Regions from separate parts of the Pelorhabdus sp. sgz311002 genome, predicted to be linked through region 1. Evidence: a T-box and tRNA genes for the amino acid it is inferred to sense, from the RefSeq annotation. Region 1 holds a T-box; the other holds one or more tRNA genes.

Region 1 (6,097 bases):
GGGCATGGAAGTGTATGATGAGGCCTTGGCAAAAACGGATGCCTTGGTTACCAATGTTTCAAATCTGCCATTGTTCTTATGCTATGCTGACTGTGTGCCTGTCTTAATTGCCGATCCGAAAGAAAAGGTAGTAGCGGTCGTGCATGCCGGTTGGAAAGGCACAGTTGCGAAAATTGCCCAAAAGACTGTTGAAACTATGAGTGAGTCCTTTGGGTCTAAGCCGGAGAATTGTCTCGTAGGCATTGCTCCCTCGATTGGGTCTTGTTGCTATGAAGTAGATGATACAGTTTTTTTTGAATTGCAACGGGCTTTTTCCTGGTGGGGCAGGGTGATTCAACCCCATGGGAAAAAGTGGTTTCTTGATTTATGGCAAGCCAATGTGCAGCAACTCGTTGATGCCGGTGTTCCCAAAGAACAAATCGTCGTAAGCGGTCAATGTACTTCTTGTCATCAAGATCTTTTTTATTCTCATCGAGCGGAACACGGCCAAACGGGACGCATGGGCGCAGTAATTGCTTTACCATAAAGACATGGTGCAAAAGTCCCGTTGCTAGAATATACAGCTATGCGTATAATTATGTTAAGCTAGTAAAATTAGTAAATCAGTAAATTTTTATAAAAGTTTTATAATTTTCAAACAGGAAAAATTTGATTACCAGCGAATAAAACCTACAAGGACGGAGGGGTTGTTTTGTCAATCGCTGAAAACTATGCCGTTGTTGTGCAAAACATCCAGTCGGCTCGGGAAAAAAGGGCAGCGCAAACAGGCATGGATCAGCCTGTTCAGTTGATTGCCGTAACGAAAAATCATACGATTGCAGAAATGGAAGAAGCCTATGAACTAGGCATGAAAGTGGTCGGCGAGAATCGCGTGCAGGAAGCTCTGGCAAAATTTGATCATTTTCAAGATCGTTTAGAGTATCATCTGCTAGGACATTTGCAAACCAATAAAGTGAAACAAGCTGTATCGTTTTTTCACTTAATTCATTCGGTTGATAGTCTACGACTCTTACAGCAGATTGATCGTCATGCTGCCGCTGTCGGCAAAGTACAAGCCGTATTATTAGAGGTAAATGTGGGAGAAGAAGCAACAAAATTTGGCTTAGGCTTTGACGAGGTAATTCCGTTTCTGGCAGAAGCAGGTCAGTTTTCTCATGTGTCGATTGAAGGCTTGATGACAGTAGCGCCGCATTTTGACGATCCTGAAGCAACAAGACCGATCTTTCGTAAACTATATCAACTATTTACTGCAATAAAAGATAAATCTTATGAAAACTGTAATATGAAGTGGCTGTCAATGGGGATGACGAATGATTATCCGATTGCTATTGAAGAAGGCGCCAATATGGTTCGTGTAGGTACGGCGATTTTTGGCGAACGCAATTATGCTGTTGAGTTAACAAGGAGGTAAAAGGAATGAAAATTATGGAAAAGGTCTGGGGCGGCCTTGGATTATTTGAACAAGAGGAAGAAGAAGATCGCGTAAAGGTGGAAGAAATCGAACCGAGAAGCAAGAAAAATTCTGCTGCAGCGAATAATCTCGTCAATTTGCCAACGGCGCAAAAGCAAATGAAAGTGATGGTCATCGAGCCTGTTTCTTTCGATGATGCGCAACAAGTTGCCGATTATCTGAAGGCTCGTAAGCCTGTTGTTGTGAATTTTGAGCATTGCGATGGCGATTTATCAAAACGAATGATTGACTTTGTCAGCGGAACGACCTATGCTTTAAGTGGCAGTATTCAAAAAGTGGGCAATCATATTTTCTTATGTGCACCGAATAATGTGGATGTGTCCTTTGCTTCGCGTGATGAAGGTGAAAAAGGAATCTTGCCCTGGTTGAAATAATTTTACCTGCTAGTATGTTACCTGGTTTTAGGAGGATATCATGTTAACTCAGACAAAATTCGGCTTCTTCGGCGGCGGTGCCATGGCAGAAGCTTTGATTACTGGGATTATTAAGAATGGTCTTGTACCTAGCGAACAAGTTTGTGTATCGGATATTAATGAGCAGCGACTTCATGATCTGGAAAAACGCTTTCAAGTGTTGACTACAACTGACAGTAAGAAACTTGTGGCTGAAGCAGATATGCTTTTTTTAACGGTAAAACCACAAGTGATTGAATCGGTTTTTCCAGTCATTAAAGCAATGGTTCGTCCTAAGACGGTCATTGTTTCCATTGTAGCAGGTCTGACGCTTAGCCGGATTGAAACGGTTTTACCGGAAAATCCGGTTATTCGTGTTATGCCCAATACGCCGATGGCTGTGGGCGAAGGCATGGCGGCTGTTGCGGCAGGCAAGAAAGCAACAGCGGAACAAATGGAAGCCGTGTTAGCTATTTTCCGTTCGGCTGGTAAGGCTATTGAAATTGAAGAAAAATTGCTTGATGCTGTGACCGGCTTATCAGGTAGCGGACCGGCTTATGGTTTTGTTATGATTGATGCTTTAGCCGATGCGGGTGTGAAAGTAGGGTTGCCAAGAGCTATGGCGATTACTTTGGCTGCACAGACTTTGCTTGGCGCTGCAAAAATGGTACTTGATACGGGACTTCATCCAGCGCAACTTCGAGATATGGTTACATCTCCTGGCGGTACGGCCATTACGGGCGTACAAACCTTGGAGCGCTATAGCATTCGTGCTGCTTTAATTGATGCTGTAGTTGCGGCAACAAAACAGTCCAAAGATTTGGGGAAAAAGCATGAGTGATCGGGAAAAACTATTGCGCTATTACCGTGCTGACGGTGATGGTGATATAGCGGCTAAGCTGATTGATTTGGCGGAAGCGGTGGCAAAGAATGGCAAGGTCAAGGTGTCGGACTTTCTTGACCCTCATGCAATGATGATTGCCGAGACGGTATCGGCCCACTATCCGGCTGTACGGCTGGAATGTTTTGGCGGCTATGATGGTGCGGAACGCGTAAAAGCTGCTTTCATTCAAACTGATTTTCGCGGCAAACCTGTTTACCAAATTGCTGCACTTAAGGTAAAATGGGATAAACGCTTTGACAGATTGACGCATCGCGATGTACTAGGCGCTGTTCTGGGCTGTGGGATTGAGCGAGAAATGACTGGCGATATTGTGCTGATGAACGAAGGAGCCTTTGTCCTTGTTCACCAGTCTTTAGTGCCTTTTTTACTTTCCAATCTTACTTCCGTTGGACCAGTCACAGTAGAAATCGAAGAGGCTGATTTAGCTCTAATTCCACCAAAAGAAGAGAAGATTAAAGAGATTCGCACAACTGCCGCATCGCTTCGTCTTGATGTGATTGCAGCAGCTGGTTTTGGGACAAGCCGCACGAAAATGTCTGATGATATTGCGGCTGATAAAATTAAACTCAATTGGCAGCCTGTACGAAAATCGGATCAGGCTGTAAAAGCAGGCGATGTGATTTCCATGCGTGGTCGTGGTCGACTCGAAGTGGCCGAAGTATTAGGTACAACCAAAAAAGGACGGCTCAGTATTTTGTTGCGCCGTTATTTATAAGCTTGTTGTAAAAGACGGGGGAATGGCGATGTTAACACCGTTAGATATTCAAAACAAAGAATTTAAACGTAGTTTTCGCGGCTATAATGAAGATGAAATTGACGGATTTCTTGATCTTGTCATCAAAGATTATGAACATTTATACCGGGAAAATGTAGAACTGAAAGATACGATTGAACGCCTGAATGGCAAATTGGAAAATTATCAGCAAATGGAAAATACCCTTCATAATACCCTGGTTATTGCACAAGAAACCGCCGAAGAAGTCAAGCTGAATGCGAAGAAGCAATCAGAACTTTTAATGCGGGAAGCGGAAATTAAGGGTCAGCAGCTTGTGGATGAAGCTACGGCAAAAGTACGTCGTTTGTCTGGCGAATATGAAGAAATACATAAACAAATGCAAATTTATCGTTCGCGCATGAAAACGATGTTGCAGGCGCAGCTTGATATGATTATCCAGGAAGAAGCAGAAGAAGAAGCTTGATTTGACGGTTGACCGCAAATTGAGTATAATTTAGCTATATTCGTAGATAAAGCGATGAACGGGACAGTATTCTGTTATGATTCTGACAGCGAGCCAGGAATAGTGAAAGCCTAGCAGAGTTCGTACAGTAAGAAGATCACCCGGAAGCTGTAAGGCTGAATCACAAGTAAGTCTTACCGTATGACGAGCGTTATTTCGTTTTTTAAAGTGACGTAACTGTCATTAGGGTGGTACCACGGGAAAAGCTCTCGTCCCTTAGGGATGAAGGCTTTTTTTATTTTCCGGTATTCCCTAGAAACGGTGTTAATTTTTTGGAGGTGTCGGTATGTCAGAAGTTGATTACAGTAAAACTTTGAATTTGCCGGAAACAGAGTTTCCAATGCGAGGTAATTTACCGCAACGTGAACCAGAGATGCTGGCTTGGTGGACGGAAAAAAATATTTATGCAGAAAAACAAAAACGGTCCAAAGGACGTAAAAAGTTTGTTCTCCACGACGGTCCGCCTTATGCCAATGGCAATATTCATCTTGGTACATCCTTAAATAAAATTTTAAAAGACATTATTATTAAGTATAAAAGCCATTGCGGTTTTGATGCACCCTATGTTCCTGGCTGGGATACTCATGGCCTGCCGATTGAACATGCTGCCATTAAGATCTTAGGTTTAAACCGCCATGAACTAGATCCTTTGGCTCTTAGAAAAGAATGTAAAAACTATGCCTTAAAATGTCTCGACATGCAGCGCGAAGATTTTAAACGTCTTGGCGTTATGGGCGACTGGGAAAATCCTTATGTGACGCTTAGACCTTACTTTGAAGCCAAACAGATTCAGGTTTTTGGCGAAATGGCTAAGAAAGGCTATATTTATAAAGGCCTGAAGTCAGTATATTGGTGCACATCTTGCGAAACGGCTTTGGCTGAGGCGGAAATCGAATATGCCGAAAAGAAATCCCATTCGATTTTTGTAAAATTCCCGCTTGTTGATGACAAAAATACATTGCCTGCAGGCGTTGATCCGAAGCAAGCATTTGCTGTGATCTGGACGACAACTCCTTGGACCATGCCGGCCAATGTGGCCATTTCGGTGAATCCGGAATTTGAATATTCTTGGGTTAAATTTGATCAGGAAGTCTATTTGTTAGCAACCGAATTGATCGAATCTGTTGTAACAGCGAATCATTTAGGGGAATATACGATTCTTGGATCGTTAAAAGGTTCTGAACTGGAAGGCGCTCTATTCCATCATCCCTTCATGGATCGTCAATCACCAATCCTGCTTGGCGAACATGTTACGCTGGAAGCGGGTACTGGCTGCGTTCATACGGCTCCCGGTCATGGCCAGGAGGACTTTGAAATTGGCATGAAGTATAAATTGCCGATTATTTGCCCCGTAGATCATCAAGGCAAGATGACGGCTGAAGCTGGCAAATTTGCTGGCCTTCATGTCGATGATGCCAATGTACCTGTGATCAAGGAACTGGCTGCTACAGGAATGCTGCTTGGTAAGAGTTCCCTCCGCCACCAGTATGCCCATTGCTGGCGTTGCAAGAGTCCTGTTATTTTTCGGGCTACAGAACAGTGGTTTGCTTCGGTTGATGGTTTCAGAAAGGAAGCGCTGCAAGCCATCGAAGATGTTCAGTGGATTCCTGCTTGGGGCGAAGACCGGATTCACAATATGGTTGTGGATCGTCATGATTGGTGCATTTCTCGTCAGAGAGTTTGGGGCGTGCCAATTCCGATTTTCTATTGCAACGATTGCGGCGAGCATATTATTAATGATGAAACAATTCAAGCGGTATCTGATTTGTTTGGTCGGGAAGGTTCTGACGCTTGGTGGGCAAAAACCGCTGAAGAAATTCTGCCAGAAGGTTTCTCCTGCCCGCATTGTGGTAAAAAAGGTTTCCGGAAGGAAACAGACATTATGGACGTTTGGTTTGACAGCGGCTCCAGCCATGCTGCAGTCCTAACGCAGCGTGAAGAACTAAAATGGCCTGCTGATCTTTATTTAGAAGGCAGTGACCAGCATCGCGGCTGGTTCCAGTCCTCACTATTGACTTCGGTAGCGACTAAGGGCAGAGCTCCTTATGATGCTGTTTTGACACATGGCTTTGTTGTTGACGGCGAAGGCCGT
Region 2 (6,097 bases), 120 kb from region 1:
CCATGATTTTGATGATGGAATTCGTGCTGGAATGTTAAAACCATCTGATTTACCACAACAAGTAGCCAGTTTATTTGGTCGCAATCCTTCGCAGATGATTACAGCTATGGTTTCTGATATTGTGGAAACGTCAAGCAAAGCTGATGAAATTACCATGTCGGCGGCTGTGCAAAACGCCATGGATGAGTTTCGCGAATTTATGTTTGAAACACTTTATTTTTCTCCGGCGCTTCAACTAGAACGAGAGAAAGCGAAATTTATTATTTTAAGTCTCGTATCGCATTTTTTAAAAAATCCACACACATTACCGGAAGATTTTTTAGCAAGAGAAGCGCAGTGGGGATTGAAAACGAGCGTAATCGACTATGTGGCTGGTCTGACAGACTTATATGCAATTCGACTATTTGAAGAGTTTTTTTTACCGAAAAAATCGGGGTACCAATAATGGTAGAAGATTTTGTCTGCTTTGAGCGAAGAAAAATTTTTTGTCAAGAGGAAAAAGAGGATTTATAAAACTTATATGGAATAGTAATATATCCATAAAAAAAGAGTCTAAAATCCTGCTTGACAGAAAGCAGGATTTTGACGTGAGTTGTAGAATATACTCAAAACTTAATAATGCCTTAAGGGCTACAAGGAAGAATCGCTTACACGATAGGGGATCTAAATGAAGAGTACAAATGATGATTTCGTCGATCGTCTGCGAAGCGAAAGTGATATAGTTAGCGTTATATCAGATTATGTGCCTTTAAAAAAGAAGGGAAAGAATTTTTGGGGATGTTGTCCCTTTCATCATGAAAAGACGCCATCTTTTTCGGTTACGCCTGATAAAGGTTTTTTTTACTGTTTTGGCTGTGGTGCTGGCGGCAATGTTTTTAACTTTCTTATGAAGATTGAAAACATTGATTTTTTTGATGCCGTTAAGCTGCTAGCGCAGAAGTTAAATATCCCTTTACCAGAACGAGAAAAAACCGATGCGGAACGAATGAGAGAAAAGCAAATTGCTCGTTTAGTTCAGGCAAATCAGTTGGCCGCTGATTTCTATCATTCTTGTTTGACGCGGACTAACTATGGTAAAGAGGCGCTTGATTATTTGATGGATCGTCAAATTACGCCTGAAATTATCGAGATTTTTCAATTGGGGTTTGCGCCGCCTTTCTGGAATAAATTGAGTCAGGCCTTGCTTGAGAGAAGTGTTTCGTTGGCAGTTTTGGAAGAAAGCGGATTGGCCGTTAAGAGGCAGTCGGGTGATGGCTTCTATGACCGTTTTCGTAGCCGCATTATTTTTCCTATTGTAAATTTACGAGGCCAGCCGATTGCATTTGGCGGACGTGTTCTTGACAACAGTCAACCTAAATATCTCAATTCACCGGAAACGCCAATTTACAATAAGCGACGAGAGTTGTTCGGTCTTGATAAAACCTACAAAGCGATTCGCGACCAAAAGAAAGTTGTTATTGTAGAAGGTTATTTTGATGCAGTGAGTCTGTATGGCGCTGGGATCACTTGTGTTGCAGCATCATTAGGAACAGCTTTTACGGCGGAACAGGCCAAAGTGTTGCTGAAATTTACTGATGAATTTTATTTTGCTTATGACAGTGATGCGGCTGGACAAAATGCTACGAGTCGAGCTATTATTACGGCTAGCGAGGCTGGGGCGAAAGTAAAAATTATTCAAATTCCCGATGGTAAGGATCCTGATGAATATGTGCGGCGTCATGGTGGACAAGCTTTTGCCGCACTTATGGATAAGGCGTTAACGGCTATTGCTTATGAGGTGGAAAGGGCGCTTGGCAGCATTGACCATTCTCACTTAGAGGGAAAAGCTGCTGTAATTTCACAGGTTGTTCCATTTTTGGCGCAAGCTCATAATGCCGTAGAGATAAATGCTCATATATCACGATTAGCTGCTGTTTTAACAATTGACGAAGGAACAATTCGGGAAGAGTTAAGAAAATATCCTTTACAAGCTAAAAAGGATAAAACTGTAAAAGGCGGATATACTAGTAATGTTCTTTCTCTTGCTGGCCCCAAAGTAGGGGCGGCAGAACAGGCAGAACGTCATCTAATGCATTTTTTGTTTCAAGATGCGTCGATATTACCTTATGTAGAATCAATGCTTGGGATAGGGCATTTTAGTAGTCCAGTTCGACAGGAAATTATGGCAGCGCTTAGTTCTGATTATAGTGCTACAGGTAAGATTGATCCTGAAGGGATATCTCTTCGCTTGAGTCAGGCAGCGGCAGCTGAATTATCAGGCATTATGCTGCTAGAGACTCCTTGTGAAGATAAGGTGCGCCTAGTAGACGACTATATTCGAGCCATAGAACTTGCTTTTTTGAAAAATCAATATGAAGAGCATCGGTTAAAAGCCGATGAATTAGAACGCATGGGGGATAGTCGCTTTTTGCAGGAATTAGCAGAGAGCCAGCGAATTAAACATGAAATTAATAAATTATACCAATAAAAATTTTAATAAGTATCAATCGGTCATGCTGACCGCCATCGGCCTGGGGAGGGGGGAATAAAATGACAGAGAAAAAGAATCAGACGACTGATCATGTTAATGAATTGCTGCACCGCGGTAAAAAACGCGGAGGTGTGCTAACATATGCAGAAATTATGGATACTTTTCAGAGCGATGACTTGACACCTGATGAGATTGATGATGTGTATGAAATGTTCACGACGAAAGGTATTGAAATTGTTGATGAAATCCCTGAGGCAGAAGGACCTGGCACAGCTGACATAGAAGAAGAACAGGCGGAAGAGATTGATATTGACCTGTCAATTCCTGAGGGAGTTACGATTGATGATCCTGTGCGCATGTATTTGAAGGAAATTGGGCGTGTGCCGCTGTTAACTGCCGATGAGGAAATCTTATTGGCAAAACGCATGGAAAAAGGTGATGAAGACGCCAAACGTCGTTTGGCTGAAGCGAATTTGCGCCTTGTTGTAAGTATTGCGAAACGCTATGTGGGTCGAGGAATGCTATTCCTTGATTTAATTCAAGAGGGAAACCTTGGCTTGATTAAAGCCGTGGAAAAGTTTGATTATAATAAAGGCTACAAGTTCTCTACCTATGCAACTTGGTGGATTCGTCAGGCCATTACGCGGGCCATTGCCGACCAAGCGCGGACGATTCGTATTCCGGTGCATATGGTTGAAACTATTAATAAATTAATTCGCGTATCGCGACAGCTTTTGCAAGAACTTGGCCGGGAACCAGCGCCAGAAGAAATTGCTAAAGAGATGGAAATTACAGTTGAGCGCGTACGGGAAATTATGAAAATTGCCCAAGAACCAGTTTCCTTAGAAACTCCGATTGGGGAAGAAGAAGATTCCCATCTTGGCGATTTTATTGAAGATCAAGAAGCGCCAGCGCCAGCTGAGGCCGCTTCATTCATGCTTTTAAAAGAACAGTTAGAAGAAGTTTTAGAAACTTTAACTGATCGTGAGAAAAAAGTACTGCGCCTTCGCTTTGGTCTTGATGATGGGCGTGCCAGAACACTGGAAGAAGTCGGTCAGCATTTTGGCGTTACAAGGGAGCGTATTCGTCAGATTGAAGCGAAAGCTCTAAGAAAATTACGTCATCCTAGCCGTAGCAAGAAATTAAAGGATTTTCTGGAATAATTATCATCTTTTCTATGAAGTTGCTTGACATAATAACTTATTTTGTATTATAATATATCCCGTTGGTGACTATTCCTTGATAGCTCAGTTGGTAGAGCAATCGGCTGTTAACCGATCGGTCGTAGGTTCGAGTCCTACTCAAGGAGCCAAATGATAACAAAACAGGCTTTCTTCGGAAAACCTGTTTTCATATCTTGGGCCTATAGCTCAGCGGTAGAGCAGCCGGCTCATAACCGGCTGGTCCCTGGTTCGATACCAGGTGGGCCCACCAGTTGAAATAATGCGGGATTCTTGCAAAGCAAGAATTCCGTTTTTCTTTGTAAAGGGGAGAAAATGATGAAATTGAATGAAAGACTGCGTCAAATAGCCGCTTTCGTTCCCCAAGGTGCTAGAATCGCTGATATTGGCACAGATCATGCTTATTTGCCCGTGTTTCTTGTGCAGCAGAACGTGGTTTCTTGGGCCATTGCTGGTGATGTTCATGAAGGGCCCTATAAAGCTGCTTCGCTTACTGTTCGTCAAGCGGGGCTGTCTGATAAAATTTCTGTACGTTTAGGCGATGGCCTAACTGTAATTGGTGAAGATGAGATCGATGCAGTAGTGATTGCCGGTATGGGCGGGCAGACAATGATTGAAATTCTCCAAAAAGGTGAACTCTGGATAAACCGTCTTACGACGCTTGTGCTACAGCCGATGGGAGCTGCGGGCGCATTGCGTTTATGGCTGGTAAAGCACGGTTGGAAGCTAATTGATGAGGCGCTTGTAATAGATGATGACCGTCTTTACGAAGTGATTTGTGCTAAGCGTTCAATTTCCGGGCAGGGGACTTTGTCGGTAGAGACAGAAATTACGGAAGCTGAGAAAATTCTGTATGAAGTTGGTCCAATTCTGCTAAGAAAGCAAGATCCCTTGCTGTCTCAGCATATTGGTCAAAAAATAAATGATACAAAGCGGATCTTAACGCAACTGAATAATGCCGGTATTGGGGCGCAGGAAAAGACGATTGTCTTAAAAAGACAGCTACAACAATTAAAGGAGCTTTTGCCATGACAGTAACCTGTGCAAGTGTAATGCAGGCTATGGAGAATTGGGCGCCTGCTTATCTAGCGGAAGAATGGGATAAGATTGGCTTGTTTGTAGGAGCAAAAGAACAGCCTGTGAATAAAATCATGACAACTCTTGATGTGACGCTGGCTGTCGCCCAGGAAGCGGCAGAGTGGGGGGCTGATCTGATTGTTTCGCATCATCCTTTCTTATTTAAGCCTTTGAGCAAAATTGATACAAACAGTGAACAAGGGAAAATTGTGAAACTGTTGTTAACGCATGATATTGCTGTTTTTTCTGCTCATACTAATCTGGATTGTGCTCGTGGCGGCGTAAATGATGTGTTAGCGCAGCAATTAGGTTTGCGCAATATACGACCTTTTATTAGTGGTTATGAGCAACCTTTCATAAAATTAGTCACTTATGTGCCGCAAGAAGCTTTTGGAGCTGTTTGGCAAGCCGTGACTTCTGCCGGAGCTGGCCATATTGGGCAATATAGTCATTGTACCTTTGCTGTAGAAGGAACTGGCTCTTTTTTGCCGCAAGCAGGGACTAATCCTTATTTAGGCAAAGTTGGCAGCGTTGAAAAAGTGGCGGAGTTACGCCTTGAAACTATTTTGCCAGCGGCTAAAAAACAGCTGGTTTTAGAAGCTTTACTTTCGGCTCATCCTTATGAAGAAGTAGCCTATGATTTGTACGCGTTAGAAAATAAGGAGAAGTTTCCTGGCTTAGGTCGACTCGGGACTTGTTCTAGTCAATCGATAGCCGATTTTGCTGCTTTGGTTAAAACAAAACTTGGCTTATCATCCATTCAGGTTATTGAGGGGGATGAAGGCTTAGTGGAGACAGTCGCTGTCGTCGGTGGCAGTGGTGCGGAATTTTTCCGACAAGCAAAAGCTTTGGGGGCGCAAGTTTTGGTAACCGGTGATGTAAAGTACCATGATGCTGTCGATGCGAAAGCATTAGGAATTACGCTGATTGATGCAGGTCATTATGGAACAGAGGCTCCTGTTGTGCCAGTTATAGCGGAATATTTACAGAGTTGCTTTTCCAAAATTATTGTAACTACAGCTTCTTGTCAGAAATCTCCTTTCTCAGTTTATTGACAGAATCACTTTAATCTACTATAATTAAAAAGCTGTTTATGAGTATGAAAGATGATCGCGAGTACTTTGTATTCGAGGAAAGTCCGAGCTCCGTAGGGCAGGGTGCTGGATAACGTCCAGCGAGGGTGACCTTAGGGAAAGTGCCATAGAAAAGAAAACCGCCGATTTTTCGGTAAGGATGGAACGGTGCGGTAAGAGCGCACCAGCAACCAGGTGACTGGTTGGCTTGGTAAACCCCACCTGGAGCAAGACCGAATAGGGAAGGGATGAAGTTGCCCGCAGAACCTTCCGGGTTGTGTCGCTAGAGCTTCTAG

The links. The T-box of region 1 lies ahead of ileS (isoleucine--tRNA ligase). A T-box ahead of a tRNA ligase gene usually reads a tRNA of that ligase, here a tRNA-Ile.
Region 2: it has a tRNA-Ile gene. The T-box ahead of ileS (isoleucine--tRNA ligase) is inferred to sense a tRNA for this amino acid. The anticodon was not compared.

What each region holds. Positions count from the first base shown of each region.
Region 1 is NZ_JBWBCL010000001.1:496,117-502,213, forward strand. Features, by position in the region: gene pgeF (peptidoglycan editing factor PgeF) at 1-526, shown strand, start outside; gene AC0NJP_RS02570 (YggS family pyridoxal phosphate-dependent enzyme) at 692-1,411, shown strand; gene AC0NJP_RS02575 (cell division protein SepF) at 1,417-1,845, shown strand; gene proC (pyrroline-5-carboxylate reductase) at 1,886-2,704, shown strand; gene AC0NJP_RS02585 (YlmH family RNA-binding protein) at 2,697-3,482, shown strand; gene AC0NJP_RS02590 (DivIVA domain-containing protein) at 3,511-3,966, shown strand; T-box leader at 4,012-4,225, shown strand; gene ileS (isoleucine--tRNA ligase) at 4,292-6,097, shown strand, end outside.
Region 2 is NZ_JBWBCL010000001.1:375,590-381,686, forward strand. Features, by position in the region: gene AC0NJP_RS01910 (deoxyguanosinetriphosphate triphosphohydrolase) at 1-445, shown strand, start outside; gene dnaG (DNA primase) at 668-2,467, shown strand; gene rpoD (RNA polymerase sigma factor RpoD) at 2,530-3,633, shown strand; tRNA gene AC0NJP_RS01925 (tRNA-Asn) at 3,707-3,782, shown strand; tRNA gene AC0NJP_RS01930 (tRNA-Ile) at 3,830-3,904, shown strand; gene AC0NJP_RS01935 (tRNA (adenine(22)-N(1))-methyltransferase) at 3,967-4,683, shown strand; gene AC0NJP_RS01940 (Nif3-like dinuclear metal center hexameric protein) at 4,680-5,783, shown strand; RNA gene rnpB (RNase P RNA component class A) at 5,823-6,097, shown strand, end outside.